Regions from separate parts of the Blautia sp. DFI.9.10 genome, predicted to be linked through region 4. Evidence: predicted binding sites of a transcription regulator. Region 4 holds the regulator's gene; each other region holds the start of a gene.
The links. Region 4 encodes HrcA, which represses chaperone genes, less so after heat shock. Its sites were predicted from a motif close to TGTTAGCACTCNNNNNNNNNGAGTGCTAACA; they were not measured.

Region 1 (4,457 bases), on a different contig from region 4:
AGTATTGTGGATGTAAACTTTACAGCAACTATGGAGGGGCTTTTGGACTGCGTGGAAGCAGGTACCGTACAGTGGAAAACGGTTGTACGTAACTTCTATCCGGATCTGAAGCATGATGTGGATGAGGCTGAGAAAGAGCTTGAGAAAGTTGATATACAGGATGAGGTTACGGATGTGATCTGTGACAACTGTGGCCGCAACATGGTGATCAAGTACGGTCCTCATGGAAGATTTCTTGCATGCCCCGGATTTCCGGACTGCCGTAATACAAAACCATATTATGAGAAGATCGGTGTTGCATGTCCGAAGTGCGGCGGCGAAATTGTCATGAAAAAAACGAAAAAAGGCAGAAAATATTACGGATGTGAGAATAATCCGGAATGTGATTTTATGTCCTGGCAGAAACCTTCTGCAAAGAAATGTCCGAAATGTGGTAATTATATGCTCGAAAAGGGAAATAAGCTGGTTTGCAGCCAGGAAACCTGCGGATATGTGGAACAAAAACCAAAAGATGAAGATTGATTGAATAAATGCTTTTCTATTAATTTTCAGAAAATCCCGTTAAAAATAAAAAAAATATAAAAATGTCTTGTAAATTTCCAGAATAACGTGTAATATTAGACTAGAAAAACGATTTCTTTCAAGGTACGAAAGTGAAAGGAGGAAAAATGAGCGTTCAGTTGCTAGATAAAACTAGAAAAATCAATAAGCTTCTGCATAACAGCAGCTCAAGCAAGGTAGTGTTTAACGACATTTGCCAGGTGCTCATGGAAACCTTAAGTTCCAATATCCTGGTACTCAGTAAGAAAGGTAAGGTTCTGGGAGTCAGTATCTGCCCGGGTGTGGATGAGATCACAGAGCTGATCGATGACAAGATCGGCGGACATATCGACCCGTTATTGAATGAGAGATTTCTTGGTGTTCTTTCCACAAAGGAGAATGTCAATCTCCAGACACTTGGCTTTGAGCATGTACCCGGAAATTATCAGGGAATCGTGAATCCGATCGATATTGCAGGTGAGAGACTGGGAACGTTATTCATGTACCGCAATGATCATCCCTATGATATTGAGGATATTATCGTCAGCGAGTATGGTACAACAGTTGTTGGCCTGGAAATGATGCGTGCGGTTCATGACGAGAACGCAGAAGAAGACAGAAAACAGCAGATCGTTAAATCGGCATTCAGTACACTGTCCTTCTCAGAACTTGAGGCGATCATCCATATTTTTGATGAGCTGGATGGGGATGAGGGTATCCTGGTTGCCAGCAAGATCGCTGACCGTGTAGGTATCACCAGATCCGTGATCGTAAATGCACTGCGTAAATTCGAGAGTGCAGGTGTGATCGAATCCCGTTCATCCGGTATGAAGGGAACTTACATTAAAGTTCTTAATGAAGTGATCTTTGATGAGCTTGAGGAGATAAAAGCACAGAGAAGCAAGAAGGCATAATGTGATCAGCACTGTCAGATGCTTGATATAAGATAAAGAACGTGACAAAAGAGACTTCCCGCTAGCGTGGGAGTCTCTTTTTTGTCTGTTTCATAAAATTAAAATAAATAATGAAATTAAGAAAACAAGAGAAAACAAGAGCATAAAAGAGATAAAACCAGAATAATATAGAAAAACCATATCTTAAAAGGGTTGCGAAAATATGCGAAATTCACTAATATAGCCATAGTGATTAGCACTCGTATAAAGTGAGTGCTAGCAGACGAAGATGAAACTTATAAAGGAGGAACATAGATCATGAAGTTAGTACCTTTAGGCGACAGAGTAGTATTAAAACAGGTTGAAGCAGAAGAGACAACAGCATCCGGAATCGTACTTCCGGGACAGGCACAGGAGAAACCACAGCAGGCAGAGGTTATCGCAGTTGGTCCTGGCGGAGTTGTAAATGGCAAAGAAGTAAAGATGGAAGTAGAAGTCGGAAACACTGTTATTTACTCCAAATATGCAGGAACAGAAGTTAAGATGGATGGTACGGATTACATCATTGTAAAACAGGAAGATATCCTGGCAGTTATTAAATAATATAAACATCTTATCGTATATCAATATAAATAGGAGGTCATTTTATCATGGCAAAAGAAATTAAATATGGCGCAGAAGCAAGAGCAGCACTTGAAGCTGGTGTAAATAAACTTGCAGATACAGTAAGAGTAACACTTGGACCGAAAGGAAGAAACGTAGTACTTGACAAATCTTTCGGTGCTCCGCTTATCACAAACGATGGTGTTTCCATCGCAAAAGAGATCGAGCTTGAGGACGGATTCGAGAACATGGGTGCTCAGATCATCAAGGAAGTTGCATCCAAGACAAACGATGTAGCAGGTGATGGTACTACAACAGCGACTGTACTTGCTCAGGCAATGGTTCATGAGGGAATGAAGAACCTGGCAGCAGGTGCCAACCCGATCATCCTCAGAAAAGGTATGAAAAAAGCAACAGATGTTGCAGTAGAAGCGATCAAGAACATGAGCCAGGCAATCAACGGCAAAGAGCAGATCGCTAACGTAGCAGCAATCTCTGCAAGTGATGAGCAGGTTGGACAGCTTGTTGCTGATGCTATGGAGAAAGTTTCCAAAGACGGTGTTATCACTGTTGAGGAGTCCAAGACCATGCATACAGAGCTTGACCTTGTAGAAGGTATGCAGTTTGACCGTGGATATATTTCCGCATACATGTCCACAGATATGGAGAAAATGGAGGCAACTCTTGATGATCCGTACATCCTGATCACAGACAAGAAGATCAGCAATATCCAGGAGATCCTTCCACTTCTTGAGCAGGTTGTTCAGGCCGGTGCGAAACTTCTCATCATCGCTGAGGATGTTGAGGGTGAGGCCCTTACAACTCTGATCGTCAACAAACTGAGAGGAACCTTCCAGGTAGTAGCTGTAAAAGCTCCTGGCTATGGTGACAGAAGAAAAGAGATGCTTCAGGATATCGCGATCCTGACAGGCGGACAGGTGATCTCCGATGAGCTTGGTCTTGACCTGAAAGAAGCTAAGATGGAGCAGCTTGGACGTGCAAAATCTGTTAAAGTTGCAAAAGAGAACACAGTTATCGTTGATGGTCTCGGTGACAAAGATGCCATTGCAAAACGTGTTGCACAGATCCGTGCGCAGATCGAGGAGACAAAATCCGAGTTTGATAAAGAGAAACTTCAGGAGAGACTTGCAAAACTGGCTGGCGGCGTAGCTGTTATCCGTGTAGGTGCTGCTACTGAGACAGAGATGAAAGAAGCAAAACTTCGTCTTGAGGATGCTCTTGCAGCAACAAGAGCAGCTGTTGAGGAAGGTATCATCGCAGGTGGCGGATCTGCTTACATCCATGCTTCCAAAGAGGTTGCAAAGCTTGCAGCAACACTTGAGGGAGATGAGAAGACAGGTGCTTATGTGATCCTGAAAGCCCTTGAGGCTCCGTTGTTCCACATTGCTGCAAACGCAGGACTGGAAGGCGCTGTTATCATCAACAAGGTAAGAGAGTCTGAGGTAGGTACAGGCTTTGATGCTCTGAATGAGAAATATGTAAACATGGTTGAGAATGGAATCCTTGATCCTGCAAAGGTTACAAGAAGTGCACTTCAGAACGCAACAAGTGTTGCATCTACACTTCTTACAACAGAGGCTGTAGTTTCTACGATCAAAGAGGATACTCCTGCTCCGGCACCAAACCCGGGAATGGGAATGATGTAATTTCAAGCAGGCAGGTAAATAATTTACAAAATGAGAGGGCCTGCGTCATGGACGCGGCTCTCTTTTTGTGTTATAATCAAAAGAAATCAGTAAATTACGAAAGGAAGAAGCAAATGAGTGACTTATATTCAGAACTTCTGGTAAAGAAGAAACAGACAGGGAAGGATCTTGCTATAAAATACGGTCTTATTGCACTGACCGTGATCATGGTTCTGGGAGGTCTGGTGCTGAATGCACTTCTTCTGGTTCCGGCTATCGCTCTTGGTGTTGCATGCTATTTTGTAATTCCGAAAACAGACCTGGAATATGAATATCTGTTTGTTAACGGGGAACTGGATATTGATATGATCATGTCCAAGTCAAAGAGGAAAAGAGTAAAATCACTTCAGCTTGCGGAGGCTGATCTTGTGGCACCTCTGAAATCCCACAGAATGGATTATTACAACGGAAATCAGAAGATGAAAACCATAGACTTTTCCTCAGGTATTGAGGATCATAAGCGCTATGCCATGATCGTAAGAGACAGCGGAGAAACCTGCAAGGTGATCCTGGAACTGGATGATGAACTTGCCAATACCATGAAAAATTCTGCACCGAGTAAAGTTTTTTTGGATTGACATGAATCTTGTTTTTTGTTACACTAGTTCACAAATTTAAAATATCTTACACAAAGGGAGGAAATGCAATGGGTACTATTATTGGTGAAGGCATTACGTTTGATGATGTCCTGCTGGTTCCGGCTTATTCTAAAGTG
Region 2 (4,457 bases), on a different contig from region 4:
GTCAGTGCCCGGTGAAAATCCCGGTTTTTGGGAAGCTGCAGGTAGTCTGTAGCATATTCCAGGGAACGCCTGGATATTCCATCCTCAAATTTTATGCTGAAAAGTTTCTGCACATCGTAGTAATGCACCGGCCCTGGCATCAGCTTCAGAAGATTATAGTATTTCATATTGCGCTGAAGTTCCATCACATCCTGGTCTCCCCAGGTAAAAAAGCGATACTCCTCCCCGCACCATTCCAGAAATCTGCGGATTGCCCTTGGAAAAGGGATGCCTTTTTCCAGTTCATGATAATCCACGTGGATCACTTCGTGGATACTGTCGTGGATCCAGTGGTACACTTTGGGCTTGATCAGGCACTGAAAGGTATCAACGATCTCTCTTTTTTCATTTAATTTTACTGCCCCGATCTCTATGATCTCAAACGGGAGCCGACTATCCGGATGTCTTCTTCCATCCGGATTCTGGTTCCATTCCAGGTCAAATACAATATAGTTCATGGGTTTTCTGTCCTCTTATCTGACTGCTCAGCTGCTTCATAAATGCAGCTGTTTCCGGATCGTTGTCCGGCTATTTCATATTTTTACATTCGGACACAGAATAAATCGCTTCAAACAGCTCCTGCTGGAAGCTTTCTGTATCTGCATCTGTCAGAATCATATCTTTCATTTCGTCTTCTTCGTGTAGCCACCAGCGGAAATCGCATAATGTGGCACCCCGTCCGGCACCGTCTGAACAATCCACATCCAGGAATACTTTTTCTGTTTTAAAGAACTCCGGATGGATGAGATACATAAACGGTACAGCAGCATGGATACTTGCCACGCAGCGATATTTGGAAAAATTTTCAAGTACGTAGCCAGCCATATCTCCACAGGCTCTGGCTGCCGGATCACCGGACTGGCACAGCTTCATGATCTGGTTTCTGGTGAGATTACATTTCAGGGTAGCATCCAGTCCACACATGATCAGTGGAATTCCGGAATCGAATACGATCTTTGCCGCCTCCGGATCTGCGTAGATGTTGAATTCCGCTGCCGGTGTGATGTTTCCGCCTTTTGCTGCACCGCCTGTAAATACGATTTTTCTGATCTTATTCTTTATTTCAGGAAAAACCTTTAACAGAAGTGCAAGATTAGTCATTGGTGCAGTTTCGATCATTACTACCTGCTCGCCCTCAGGAATGGCATTCAGAATGTCACGGATAAAAAGCACTGCATTATCAGAAGCAGCCTCTGATTTTGCTTCCGGCAGTACGCAATGGCCAAGCCCTGTCTCTCCGTGGAATTCTTCCGCATAAATTGCCGCTTTCACAAGAGGACGGTCCTGGCCTCCTGCCACCGGAACCTTCAGTCCGTAAAAATCCACCAGCTCCAGTGCATTTTTGGTCACTCTTTCTATCCTGGTACTTCCTGCAGATGTCGTCACTGCAAGCAGCTCCAGTTCATCCTGATGTGCTGCCGCATATGCCAGTGCGATCCCGTCATCGATTCCGGGATCACAGTCCATGATAACCTTGATCTTATCTCCCATATATTCACCTCTGTAAAAACTCTTTCCCCAATTTTATAGTATTGCCGAATTTCCGCTGTTTACCTGTTCCAAGTATAACAGAGTGAGGAAAGAGTGTAAAGTTAATCAGAATTCGTTACTGTTCACTCCGTTCTCAGCAACACGCTTCGCGGAATATTACCAGTAAACAATAATCAAAATTCACCTCTGTACTTCAGGCTGAAACGTAAAGAACCCCTCTGCCAGGCATTGGCAGAGGGGTTGAAAAAAGGGGGTTATATTCATTTATATAAACAAATGCGATGTGCAATTTGGAGCTTTAATATTTGCAATATCCGTTTGGGTTGTTCCGGATATTGTTATTATGCTATATCCCATCACCCGGAGCTTGCAATCCAGTACCGGGGCTTCACAATAAATGCTGATCAATCAATAGAAACAAATTTCTTCTCTTCTGCTTCTTTCTTGGTCTCTTCCTTCGGGAAGGTTACATGAAGGATTCCGTTCTCATATTTCGCATGGATATCTTCATGCTTAATGCTCGAGCCTACATAAAAGCTTCTGTTGCAGGTTCCTGTATAACGTTCTCTGCGAACATATTTACCTTTATCATCCTTCTCGTCTTTCTTCTCTTCTCTGGTTGCCTGAATGTTCAGATAACCATTCTTCAGCTGGATCTTCACATCCTCTTTCTTAAATCCCGGAAGATCGATCTCCAGTTCATAATTGCCATCTACATCACGGATATCTGTCTTCATCATATCCTTCACCTGAGGATAAGCATTGGCAGCTGCCTGACGGCCTGTCGGATATCCCATAAAATCATCAAATAAATCTTCTCCGAAAATACTTGGCATTAACATAACTCATTCCTCCTGATCTATATTCGCTGCGTGCTGCGCAGGCGTTTTTAATTTACTGTTTCTGAAAACATCTGCAAATTCTGTAAGAACTTTCTCCGGAAGATTTCTTTTTTCTCTCTTCCTTTGTTCTGTATGTACTATAACACGCATTATTAGCACTGTCAAGAGGCGAGTGCTAGTTTCACACTTTCTTCACATTTTCCGTAATTTTACGATCCATTTTTCCGATACATATGTCTTAAGCGCCGAAGATAGAAGGACTCCCAGGATCAGAAATGGAACTGCCTGAAAAAACACTCCCATAAATACATAAATATAATAACTGCTTTCATAAAAAAGAGCCCACGTCTGCTGAATACAGAAAAGAACATCTGTATCGGGACCATGGATTCCGTATTCAGTGCAGTGGAGATATGCTTCATGAGATCTGTCGAATAATACATTTAATCGATACCGGGACGGTAATAAGGCAGGCTACCGCACCAGATAGCATGGCTGCAACATCCTGGAATAGGAACTGGGAATTAAGAATGATCTCTAGGCTATATTGCTGTGTCTGAATGTATGAAAATAATAAAATAGTTCCTCCAAGATAAGCAAACAGCAACGTATTTACCGTTGTACCGATAATTTCTTTCCCAACCTGATAGCCAGAAGCTGTAAGCTCTTTCGCTGTCAGACTGTTTTTATGAGTCCAGACTTCATATACAGAAGATGTTACAGATAATGCTGTATCGATAACAGCCCCAAGAGTACTGAAAACAGTTACAAATATTCCTACATGAAGCATGTTAATATGAAGGTCCGTACTGTAATAATACATAAAATCGTCTTCCGAAATCTGCAGCTCATTTAACCCGTAACTTCCTGATCTCCATGTAATAATATAAATCGGAATAAACAAAAGTAACATTACCAGCAGTGTAGCCAGAAAAGCCGCCCGCGTCTTTGGATTATTTCCGTTCTGATAAAACAGAGAAATATAACAGACACCTGCACCTGCCACCAATATCAGGAGCAGTACAGGAAAACCGGCAGACATCAGCATAATTGAAAAAAATAAAATTACAATATTCCCCGCCAGTGTCATAATTGACATGGCTCCACGCTCTCCGCCAATCAAGATCACCAGAAAAATTAAAATCAATGCAAGAAAAATGATCATTCTCTGACACCCCTTTTCCGTGATGGTATTTTCATAATCACTGAAGCAATAAAAACAGATACCGGTATTGCCAGTACAATTCCAATACTTTCTATCAGAAAACGACAGATATCATATGGAATGTGGTATCTCACGATCGTTACAAAGCTTATATCATTATTCATCTTAAGTATGAACATGGGAATCATGCCGCTTGCCAAAACAAACAGCAGTACATTTATCATGGTTCCCATAATATCATATCCGATTTCACGACCGGAATGTATCAGTCTTCTCAGAGAAACCGATGGATTTTTCCGCACGATCTCTCCTACTGCTGCGCTGATCGTCACCGTCACATCCATAATTGCACCAAGTCCTGTCAGCATAATATCTGCCCAGAATATATCTGCTGAATTGCCTGTACTTCCAAGGTATTCCAGATTGGAATAATCCAGATCTCCGTACATATAAATAGAAAATTCAAACAATGCCATGATCAGAAACAGAACACACAGTGTTGAAAGAACTGAGGAAAATGTTTTTCTATGAATTCCATTTAAGCAGATCAATGTAGTCAGTGAAAAAAGAACTGCGATGACATTACAGATATTTAAAATATTTTTCCCTTCTGTAAAAGCCTGAAATCCATACGCAAATATGACTGTATTCAGTATCAGTGATATGATCGTGTAAAATCCCTGCTTTCCTGTAATGCAGATCAGCAGAAAAAATAATCCTCCTGCCAGTAATGCCAGATACCCATCCCTTTTTACAGAACGTATCGTTTTTCCGGGGCTTTCCTTTGAACCGCTTAAAAGAACGGTGTCTCCTTTATGATATTTCTTGGTCTGAACCTGAGAAGATGTATATTCATTAGAGACCGTTATTTTTTCCCCTTTATGCGAACCGTTTAATATCCGTGCCGTAATATTCTGAGT
Region 3 (4,457 bases), on a different contig from region 4:
GGGAAGCCTCTCCAGCATCTGTGTCAGGACCGGTCGGTTATTCATCAGGGAATTTCCGAAATTCCCGTGAAGGATCCTTCCCAGCCACAGAAAGTACTGCTCATAGACAGGCTTTGTAAGTCCCAGGCTTTCTCTCAGGTTCTGGATATATTCTTCACTCATATTTGGTTCCACATAAGTCAGGACAGGATCTCCGGGCGCTGCTTTTGTCAGTGCAAAGCAGAGAACAGAGACAATAAACAGTGTCAGAATACACTGTATCAGACGGTTTACGATCTTCTTCAAAATGTACCTCCTTTATTTTCCCCGAAAACAGGAAATCGGCTGGCGCAAAAACGCGTCAGCCTCTTTCTGTTTCCGGTATTCATCCGCTATAAAATTATTTATTTCTCCAATGTGTAGATCTTGGAATAATCATAATAAATAGTTTTTAACAGACATTCATCAAAGCCTCCGAAATCTTTACTTACCGCATAGAAACCATTGGAATAAGCGATCGGATAGATATACATGTTATCATTGATCGTATTCTGGATCTCCTTATAAATCTCGCCACGTTTTGTCTCATCTGCAGTGCTGTTGCCCTCTTCCCACAATGCATCCAGATCTGTATCCTTGATCCTGGAATAGTTGGAACGGCTGACGGAAGAACTCATGTCTGCATAAAGGCTCGGCTCTTCTCCCAGAGTGTAGAAGCTCAGTACCAGATCATAATCTGTGCACTCCGTATCCTTTGTCTTATTCTTGAAGGTAGACTCATCTGTAGGAAGAAGATTGATGGTGATTCCTACATTGGCAAGGGCAGACTGTACATACAGAGCTTCACTCTCCATTGTCTTATCTGTGGAGATATACATCAGGTTCAGAGAAAGACTTGTCTTTCCTGCTTCGGAAAGGAGCTCCTGTGCTTTAGCCGGATCATTGTCGTAGGTATTGTCCGGTTTTGTATAGTAGAGTGTATCCGGTGTAAAAATAGAATCTGCAGGCTCTGCATAATCCTCGGAAAGGAAAGCAAACTGACAGAACTCCTCTTTATTCAGTGCGTATGCGATCGCCTGACGTACCTTTACATCCTGAAGATCTTCGTTCAGCTCATTCATGAACATGGCGTTGACACGTCCGGAATTATAGGTATTGATGTTTACGTTATCGTAAGCACTGACGGTATCGTAATCATCTGCGCTGATCAGACGTGCATCCAGATCTCCGCTTGCAAGTGCCGCATTGGCGGAGCTGGAATCCTTTACGATCTTGAAGGTGATGGAATCCAGATTTACATCATCAAAATAGTCATCGAATTTTGTTACTTTATAATACTCTCCGGATTTGTATTCCTCGAACTTAAAAGGACCACTTCCCACCGGTTCATTGTTGAGATCACTTTCTCCGATATTCTCCACGCCGTCATAAATATGCTTCGGAATACAGTAAACCTGGCTCAGTCCACCAAGAAATCCTGCGGAAGATGATCCAAGGGAAATCTTGACTGTAAGGTCATCAACCTTCTCTGCCTCTACTGCCTTGTCATTAACGTATCCGTAAGAAGAATACGGAACATTCTGCTTCTCATCTACCAGCACCTGCATGGTGAATACCACATCATCGGCTGTAATCGGCTGACCGTCATGCCATTTCAGTCCGTCTTTGAGCTTCAGTGTGAATTCGCTGGCATCATCATTGGCTGTTACACTTTCGCAAAGTCCGTTTCCGTAATACATCTCTCCGTTCACGATCTCAAAAAACGGGCTGTACAGAGCCTGCATCATATCGAAGCTTGTCTGATCCACAACATAAAGCGGATTGATGTTCTGCGGATCTGCTGTTTCTGCAATGGTAATATTTCCGCCTTCCGCCTTGGTTCCTTCTGTTTCTGCTGCAAAAACAGTCATTCCTGACATAACAGTTGTTCCTGCCACTGCAGCTGCCAGAAGCGCTGCCAGTACTTTTTTTCTCATTTCCTGTTCCTCCTGTGTTTCAGTGAGTATACCTCTTTTCCCACCAGTTTAATATGATATAGGCAAGATAATACTATACCATATTACCTTTGTCAAGCTGTCCCTGGCTCTTCAGAGATTTTTTTACTGCATTTCGTTAAAGCTTGTATTTATTCTACATACAGATCACACAGGCGTCAAGATAAATTTTCTGTATCTTGCCTCTGATCTATATATATTTCCTTAATTCGTCATATTTTTGATCCAGTGTCCGTAATTGCACTTCAAAAATGCAGGCACGCATTTAAAGATCTGATCTGCATTCAGGCAGCATACCACCATTGCCGGGGATGCATTGACCACAAATGCCATAAACATGGACAGAGGGATCACGATCCCCCAGGTACTGATCAGGTCAACCTTCATGGAATAGGCGATGCTTCCGCTTCCCCGGATGATACCACCGTTTGTCGGCATCTGATAGGACATTCCTACCATTACTACACTTAAGTCATTACCGAAAGCCCGAAGGCAACCCCTGCAATTTCCACACAGCGCAGTGTAGCAAGCAGGATCTGCGTCACCGCAAAGAAAAAGTAAGTAAACCGGATGATCGCCAGATAGGAAAGACCGGCTTCGATAATCGTCTGGTCTGTTGTAAAAAGCCCCAGCAGCTGTGTTGGAAAAAGGCTGGCCAGGATAAACAGCATAAGGGCAATAAAAAAGCCTGTGCGCATGGCCCAGGCACTGATCTTCCTTACCGGCTCTGTCTCTTTCTTTCCCCAGTACTGACTTCCGAATATGACAAGTCCGTCTCCCAGCGCCATAAGCAGCTGCTGAAAGACGAACTGTACCTGGTTTACGGTAGTCACACCGGATAATGCAGTTTCGCTGAAGGCTCCAAGCATAATGTTGTCCGCAAGATTGACACTTAAGGTCACTACATTCTGCAGCACCAGCATGGAGCATAATTTCAGAAAATTACGATAAAAATTCTTCATCAGTCTTTTACGATGGCAATGATATCATCTGCGTTGATCACCAGATATTTCTCACCCTCATATTTGATCTCGGTTCCTGTGTATTTTCCGTAGATCACACGGTCGCCCGGCTTTACCTGTACCGGTACTTCTTTACCGTCTACGACCTTACCGCCACCTACTGCGATAACCTCTGCCTGTTGGGTTTTCTCCTTGGAGCTGTCCGGAAGTACGATGCCGGATGCGGTTTTGTCTTCTGTCTCAAAATATTTTACGATAACTCTGTCTGCAACTGGTTTTAATGCCATATTCATTTCCTTCTTTCTGTGATTATTAGCACTCTTGAGCTTCGAGTGCTACTCTTTTTTTATCATACTACATATCCGAAAATTGTCAAGATATTTGCAGATATGTAGTATGATATTATTTATGATAGGGCTCTCCACTGATGATACGATAGCTGCGGTAGATCTGTTCCAGAAGGATCACACGCATCAGCTGATGAGGAAATGTCATCTTCGAAAAGCTTAAAGCATAGTCTGATCTATTCAGTACTTCTTTTCCAAGACCGATAGAGCCACCGATCACAAACTGGATATGGCTGGTCCCACGTATTCCCAGCTCGTTGATCTTCCGTGCGAAGTTCTCAGAGGTCAGCTGTTCGCCTCCGATCTCCAGAGTAATCACAAACGCATCATCCCGGATATATTTAAGAAGACGCTCCCCTTCCTTGTTCCGAATGGCATCTTCTACTGTTTCGCTGGCATTATCCGGCGTTTTTTCGTCGGACACTTCTATGATCTCCAGCTTGCAGTAACGCCCGAGGCGCTTGGAATACTCCGCAATGGCATCCCGCAGATATTTTTCCTTGATCTTCCCTACTGTCAGGATACTTATTTTCATCCGCCGTTCTCCTCCAGATAATTCTCAAATTCTTCTGCTGACATCAAAACCTTCCTTGGCTTAGTTCCTTCCTCCGGACCTACCACTCCTGCGTCACAAAGCTGATCCATGATCCTTGCCGCACGGTTAAATCCGATCTTGAACATACGCTGGAGCATACCGATGGAGGCCTTTTCCTTCTCAATGATAAATTTACCGGCTTCTGTAAAATAGACATCTCTGTCACCGCCGCCGGCTCCTCCCGGGACACCGGCTGTATTGACCTGCTTCTCGATGGAGGTATCATAAACAGCACCCTGATTTTTGTCAGAAACATATTCTACGACTGCACTGACCTCCTCATCGGAAACAAAAGCGCCCTGCAGTCTGGCCGGCTTCTGATATCCCTGAGGATAAAACAGCATATCGCCCTTGCCAAGAAGCTTCTCGGCACCGTTCATATCCAGGATCGTCCTGGAATCCACGCCGGAGGATACGGAAAATGCGATCCTGGACGGCATATTGGCCTTGATCAGACCTGTGATGACATTGACCGATGGCCTCTGGGTAGCAATGATCAGATGGATACCAGCTGCACGTGCCAGCTGGGCCAGACGGCAGATCGCATCCTCAACTTCTCCCGGCGCAACCATCATAAGAT
Region 4 (4,457 bases):
GGCAGGTGGAGTAAAAGCGTAAATATAATATTTTTAATTTCCAAAAGAGAGGAGAAAACAGATATGTATCAGGCATTTACAGGCGGACTGGGAGGGATCGCACTTGCAAAGCATGGAAAAAGCCGTGCGATCAACGCAGAAAATCCTCATGGAGAAAAAGGCAGAGGCGGTATGGCTGCAAGTCATCTGGGACCGTCCAGAAAAGGAAGCCCGTGTCTCAGGGATATTGAGCCGGGAACTGTGGTAACTCTGGCAGAAATGGAAGGACCGGGACAGATCAATCATATCTGGATCACCGTTGATAACAAGACTACAGAGGCAGATTGCTTTGTACTGAGAGATCTTGTAATCCGTATGTACTGGGATGACGAGGAAACTCCTTCCGTGGAAAGTCCTCTGGGTGATTTCTTCTGCTGCGGATTCGGAAGAGAATGTTTTGTAAATTCTGTTCCGGTGGCTGTTGTTCCAAACAGGGGCTTTAACTGCTATTTCCCGATGCCGTTTAAGAAGAAAGCAAAGATCACACTGGAAAACCAGCATGCAAATAAAATCCCGGCTTTCTTTTATCAGGTAGATTACTGTCTCTATGATGAGCTTCCGGACGATATTGCTTATTTCCATGCGCAGTGGAGAAGGGAACGGTTGACAGAAAAAACAAAAGATTATACAATTTTGGATGGAGTAAAAGGAAAAGGCCATTATATAGGAACCTACATGGCACTTACCACACTGGAACGTTACTGGTGGGGCGAGGGAGAAATGAAGTTTTATATTGACGGAGATGAGGAGTATCCGACCATCTGCGGAACAGGAACGGAAGATTACTTTGGAGGTTCCTGGAGCTTTGCCAAACAGGTGGATGGAAAAACCGTGGAACAGAATTATAACACACCGTATCTGGGATATCCGTATTATTCTGCTCATGACGAACTGATCCACAATTTTTATCATAATGATGACTGCCCGCCAATGAGAGGCTTTTACAGATGGCACTTACAGGATCCGATCTGCTTTGAAGAGGATCTTCGCGTTACGATCCAGCAGATAGGCGTCGGATACCGTGGCCTGTTTGAACGACAGGATGATGTGGCAAGTGTAGCGTACTGGTATCAGACACTTCCTCATGCACAGTTCCAGCCGTTGATGTCAAAAGAGGATAGATGGCCCAGATAAAAAGGGTGGTAGAGATTGAAAAAACAGGTATTTTGCGGGGTATTTGCCCTGGCTCTGGCAGTGACAGGATGTGGAGCCCAGAAGAAGGAGACTGCATCTGATATTGTGCCGGAGAACAGACAGGAACTGACGATCCTTCATGTGGATGCAGACACAGAGGGCTTTGATTCTTTTATCAGTCAGGCGGAAAAGGATCTTGGAATAGAGATCCATATCGAAAAATGTCCGTCTAATGCGGACAATCGCCAGGCCAAAATAGCAACTCTTCTGACATCAGGAGATGATTCTGTTGATCTGATCACAGTAAATGATGAGATGATATCCGAATTTAAGCATAAGGGATTTCTTCTTCCGCTGGAAGATACGGTTATGACAGAGGAGACAGCGGCGAATTTTCCACAGGAATACCTGAAAGAAATATGCATGTCAGACGGACATATTTTTTCGGTACCGTTCAGGATGGATATTATGGCATTCTGGGTGAACCAGGAATTGCTGGATCAGGCTGGTCTGGACAGACTCTCCGGTCTCAGTGATCTTGAGATTCTTCAGAAAAAGCTTCAGAATACGGGAAAATATGCATACGGGGATGCATGGGAGATTTCCTACATATATAACAGTATCAGCGAGTATGTCAATTTTTTCGGAGGAGATTATACAGACTGGACGGATTCGAAAACCAGAGAAGCGGCAGGATATATGAAGCGAATGCTGGATACAGGGATGATATCAGAGGAGAATCTGATCGACCAGCATGATCAGCTGAGTGAAAAATTTATAAACGGCCAGTATGGATGTATGTTCATGTATACCGGTGCGTTGAGTACCTTTCAGAATGCAGGCGTGTATGGAAAAGATAAGATCCATATGGCACCATTTCCGGAATTTGACGAGAAGGTGACCAATATCGCAACCTGGCAGTATGTACTGAATAAAAATTCTGATCATAAAGAAGCAGCTCTGAAGTTCCTTCAGTATGTGTCCGGATATGAGGCCAGTAAAAATTACGGACAGCTGACAAAAATGTGTCCGGCAAGACTGGATGTGATCGAGGATAAGAATTTTGATCTGGATGGCATTGAAATGATCCGGCAATATCTGAAAGATTATAAGCTGAAAGCAAGACCACTGTGTGCCGATTCCATAGAAGCTATTTCGGCTATGGGTACGGAATTTCAGAAATATGTGCTGGGACAGAAAACAGAAGCGGAATTTTTTGCCGGGGCACAGAAATGCATAGACCAGTATTACAAAAAAGCATCGTACTGATGCTTTTTTTGTTGCGAAAAAATAAGAACTTTTTTTCAAAACATATTGACAAATATTTTACATGGTGATATCTTAAAGACTGTAGATGTTAGCACTCCACTAAAATGAGTGCTAACAGATATAAAAAAAGAATCAACATCCGTCAGGAAAGAATAAAAAGGAAAGGAGATGGATTCATGGAAGAGGTGTTGAATGAGCGCAAGCAAAAAATCTTAAAAGCAATCATCAAGACCTATATGGAAACCGGAGAACCGGTTGGTTCCAGGACCATTTCCAAGTATGCGGATCTCAATGTCAGTTCCGCAACGATCCGAAATGAAATGTCAGACCTGACAGATATGGGCTATATCGTCCAGCCTCATACCTCAGCAGGAAGGATTCCTTCAGATAAGGGCTACAGACTTTACGTCAATGAGCTAATGAAGGAGAAGGAAGCGGAGGTCGCAGAGCTGCGAGATCTGATCATTGAGAAGACAGATAAGATGGATAAGGTGCTTAAGAAGGTTGCGAAGGTTCTTGCTTCCAATACCAACTATGCTACCATGGTTTCCGTTCCGCAGTACAGCGGCAACAAGATCAAGTTCATCCAGCTGTCGAGGATGAGCGAGCTTCAGCTTGTGGCAGTGGTTGTCAGTGACAACAACACAGTCCGGAACCAGATCATCAATCTGGATGAGGAAATGGACGACCAGACGATCCTGAAACTGAATCTTCTTCTTAACACCAATCTCAATGGGATCCCGATCCAGGATATCAACCTTGGGATGATCGCCAGACTGAAGGAACAGGCAGGCAGCCACAGCGGTGTGGTGGCAACGGTTCTGGATGCAGTGGCAGCCACCATTCATGTGGAAGAGGAAGATATGGAGATCTATACTTCAGGTGCAACTAACATCTTCAAGTATCCGGAGCTTGCCGATAAAGAGAAGGCAACGGAGCTGATCTCCGCATTTGAGGAGAAGCATGAACTTGCCGATCTTGTAAAAGAACAGATGTCAGATGGAGAGAATACAGGAATCCAGGTTTACATCGGTGATGAGATGCCAATCCAGACCATGAAGGACTGCAGCATTGTAACTGCCAGATATGAACTGGGAGACGGAATGTACGGAACCATCGGGATCATCGGTCCCAAACGAATGGATTATGAGAATGTAGTGGACAGTCTGAAGGAACTGAAGAATCATCTGGATGACGTTTTGAAAAAGAAGAAAACTTAGAAAGGCGGTAGAAAAAAAGTGTCGGAGGAAACAAAGAAAACATCCGAAGAGCAGGAAGCGGAGAAGGAAATCCCCGTAACTGACGGAGATCAGGAAGAAGAAAACCTGACACCGGAGGGAGAAGATCTGCCGGAGGAAGAAAACAATACTCCAGGCGAAGAAGCTGCCTCAGAGGATAAAAAAGAAGAAAAATCAAAAACTTCCTTCTTCGGAAAGAAGAAAAAAGATAAATCTGAGCAGAAGGTGGAGGAACTTACCGATCGCCTGAAGCGTACCATGGCTGAATTTGACAATTTCCGTAAAAGAACGGAAAAAGAAAAATCCAGTATGTACATCATCGGAGCAAAAGAGATCGTTGAAAAGATCCTGCCGGTTGTGGATAACTTCGAAAGAGGTCTTGCACAGGCACAGGAAGGCGATGCTTTTGCAGATGGAATGAAAATGATCTACAAGCAGCTTACCACAACACTGGATGAGCTTGGTGTGAAGCCGATCGAAGCAGTGGGAAAGGAATTCAACCCGGATTTCCATAATGCAGTGATGCATGTGGAGGATGAAGAGGTTGGAGAGAACATCGTGGTGGAAGAATTCCAGAAGGGTTACACCTACAAGGATTTCGTAGTACGCCACAGTATGGTAAAGGTTGCGAACTAACTGACAACAAACTTTATTTTAACAGATACAGACTAAAACAGGAGGAAAAAATCATGGGAAAGATTATTGGTATTGACTTAGGTACAACAAACAGCTGTGTAGCCGTAATGGAAGGTGGACAGCCGACAGTTATCGCAAATA

Region 1: a site for HrcA is predicted at 1,685-1,715, ahead of groES (co-chaperone GroES). Genes of this name have one in related genera too.
Region 2: a site for HrcA is predicted at 2,523-2,553, ahead of NE671_RS11285 (Hsp20/alpha crystallin family protein). Genes of this name have one in related genera too.
Region 3: a site for HrcA is predicted at 3,246-3,276, ahead of groES (co-chaperone GroES). Genes of this name have one in related genera too.

The regions. Positions count from the first base shown of each region.
Region 1 is NZ_JANGAA010000029.1:24,144-28,600, forward strand. Features, by position in the region: gene topA (type I DNA topoisomerase) at 1-522, shown strand, start outside; gene codY (GTP-sensing pleiotropic transcriptional regulator CodY) at 669-1,454, shown strand; gene groES (co-chaperone GroES) at 1,752-2,036, shown strand; gene groL (chaperonin GroEL) at 2,084-3,703, shown strand; gene NE671_RS14320 (DUF6106 family protein) at 3,817-4,320, shown strand; gene guaB (IMP dehydrogenase) at 4,389-4,457, shown strand, end outside.
Region 2 is NZ_JANGAA010000018.1:7,874-12,330, reverse strand. Features, by position in the region: gene NE671_RS11295 (3'-5' exonuclease) at 1-497, opposite strand, end outside; gene NE671_RS11290 (nucleoside hydrolase) at 568-1,530, opposite strand; gene NE671_RS11285 (Hsp20/alpha crystallin family protein) at 1,935-2,372, opposite strand; gene NE671_RS11280 (YibE/F family protein) at 2,791-3,537, opposite strand; gene NE671_RS11275 (YibE/F family protein) at 3,534-4,457, opposite strand, start outside.
Region 3 is NZ_JANGAA010000001.1:198,213-202,669, reverse strand. Features, by position in the region: gene NE671_RS00895 (ABC transporter permease) at 1-285, opposite strand, end outside; gene NE671_RS00890 (ABC transporter substrate-binding protein) at 384-1,955, opposite strand; gene NE671_RS15885 (hypothetical protein) at 2,178-2,432, opposite strand; gene NE671_RS00885 (MATE family efflux transporter) at 2,441-2,935, opposite strand; gene groES (co-chaperone GroES) at 2,935-3,222, opposite strand; gene rlmH (23S rRNA (pseudouridine(1915)-N(3))-methyltransferase RlmH) at 3,338-3,817, opposite strand; gene NE671_RS00870 (DNA translocase FtsK) at 3,814-4,457, opposite strand, start outside.
Region 4 is NZ_JANGAA010000024.1:44,349-48,805, reverse strand. Features, by position in the region: gene NE671_RS13370 (carbohydrate ABC transporter permease) at 1-22, shown strand, start outside; gene NE671_RS13365 (glycoside hydrolase family 172 protein) at 64-1,173, shown strand; gene NE671_RS13360 (ABC transporter substrate-binding protein) at 1,189-2,442, shown strand; gene hrcA (heat-inducible transcriptional repressor HrcA) at 2,619-3,662, shown strand; gene grpE (nucleotide exchange factor GrpE) at 3,681-4,316, shown strand; gene dnaK (molecular chaperone DnaK) at 4,370-4,457, shown strand, end outside.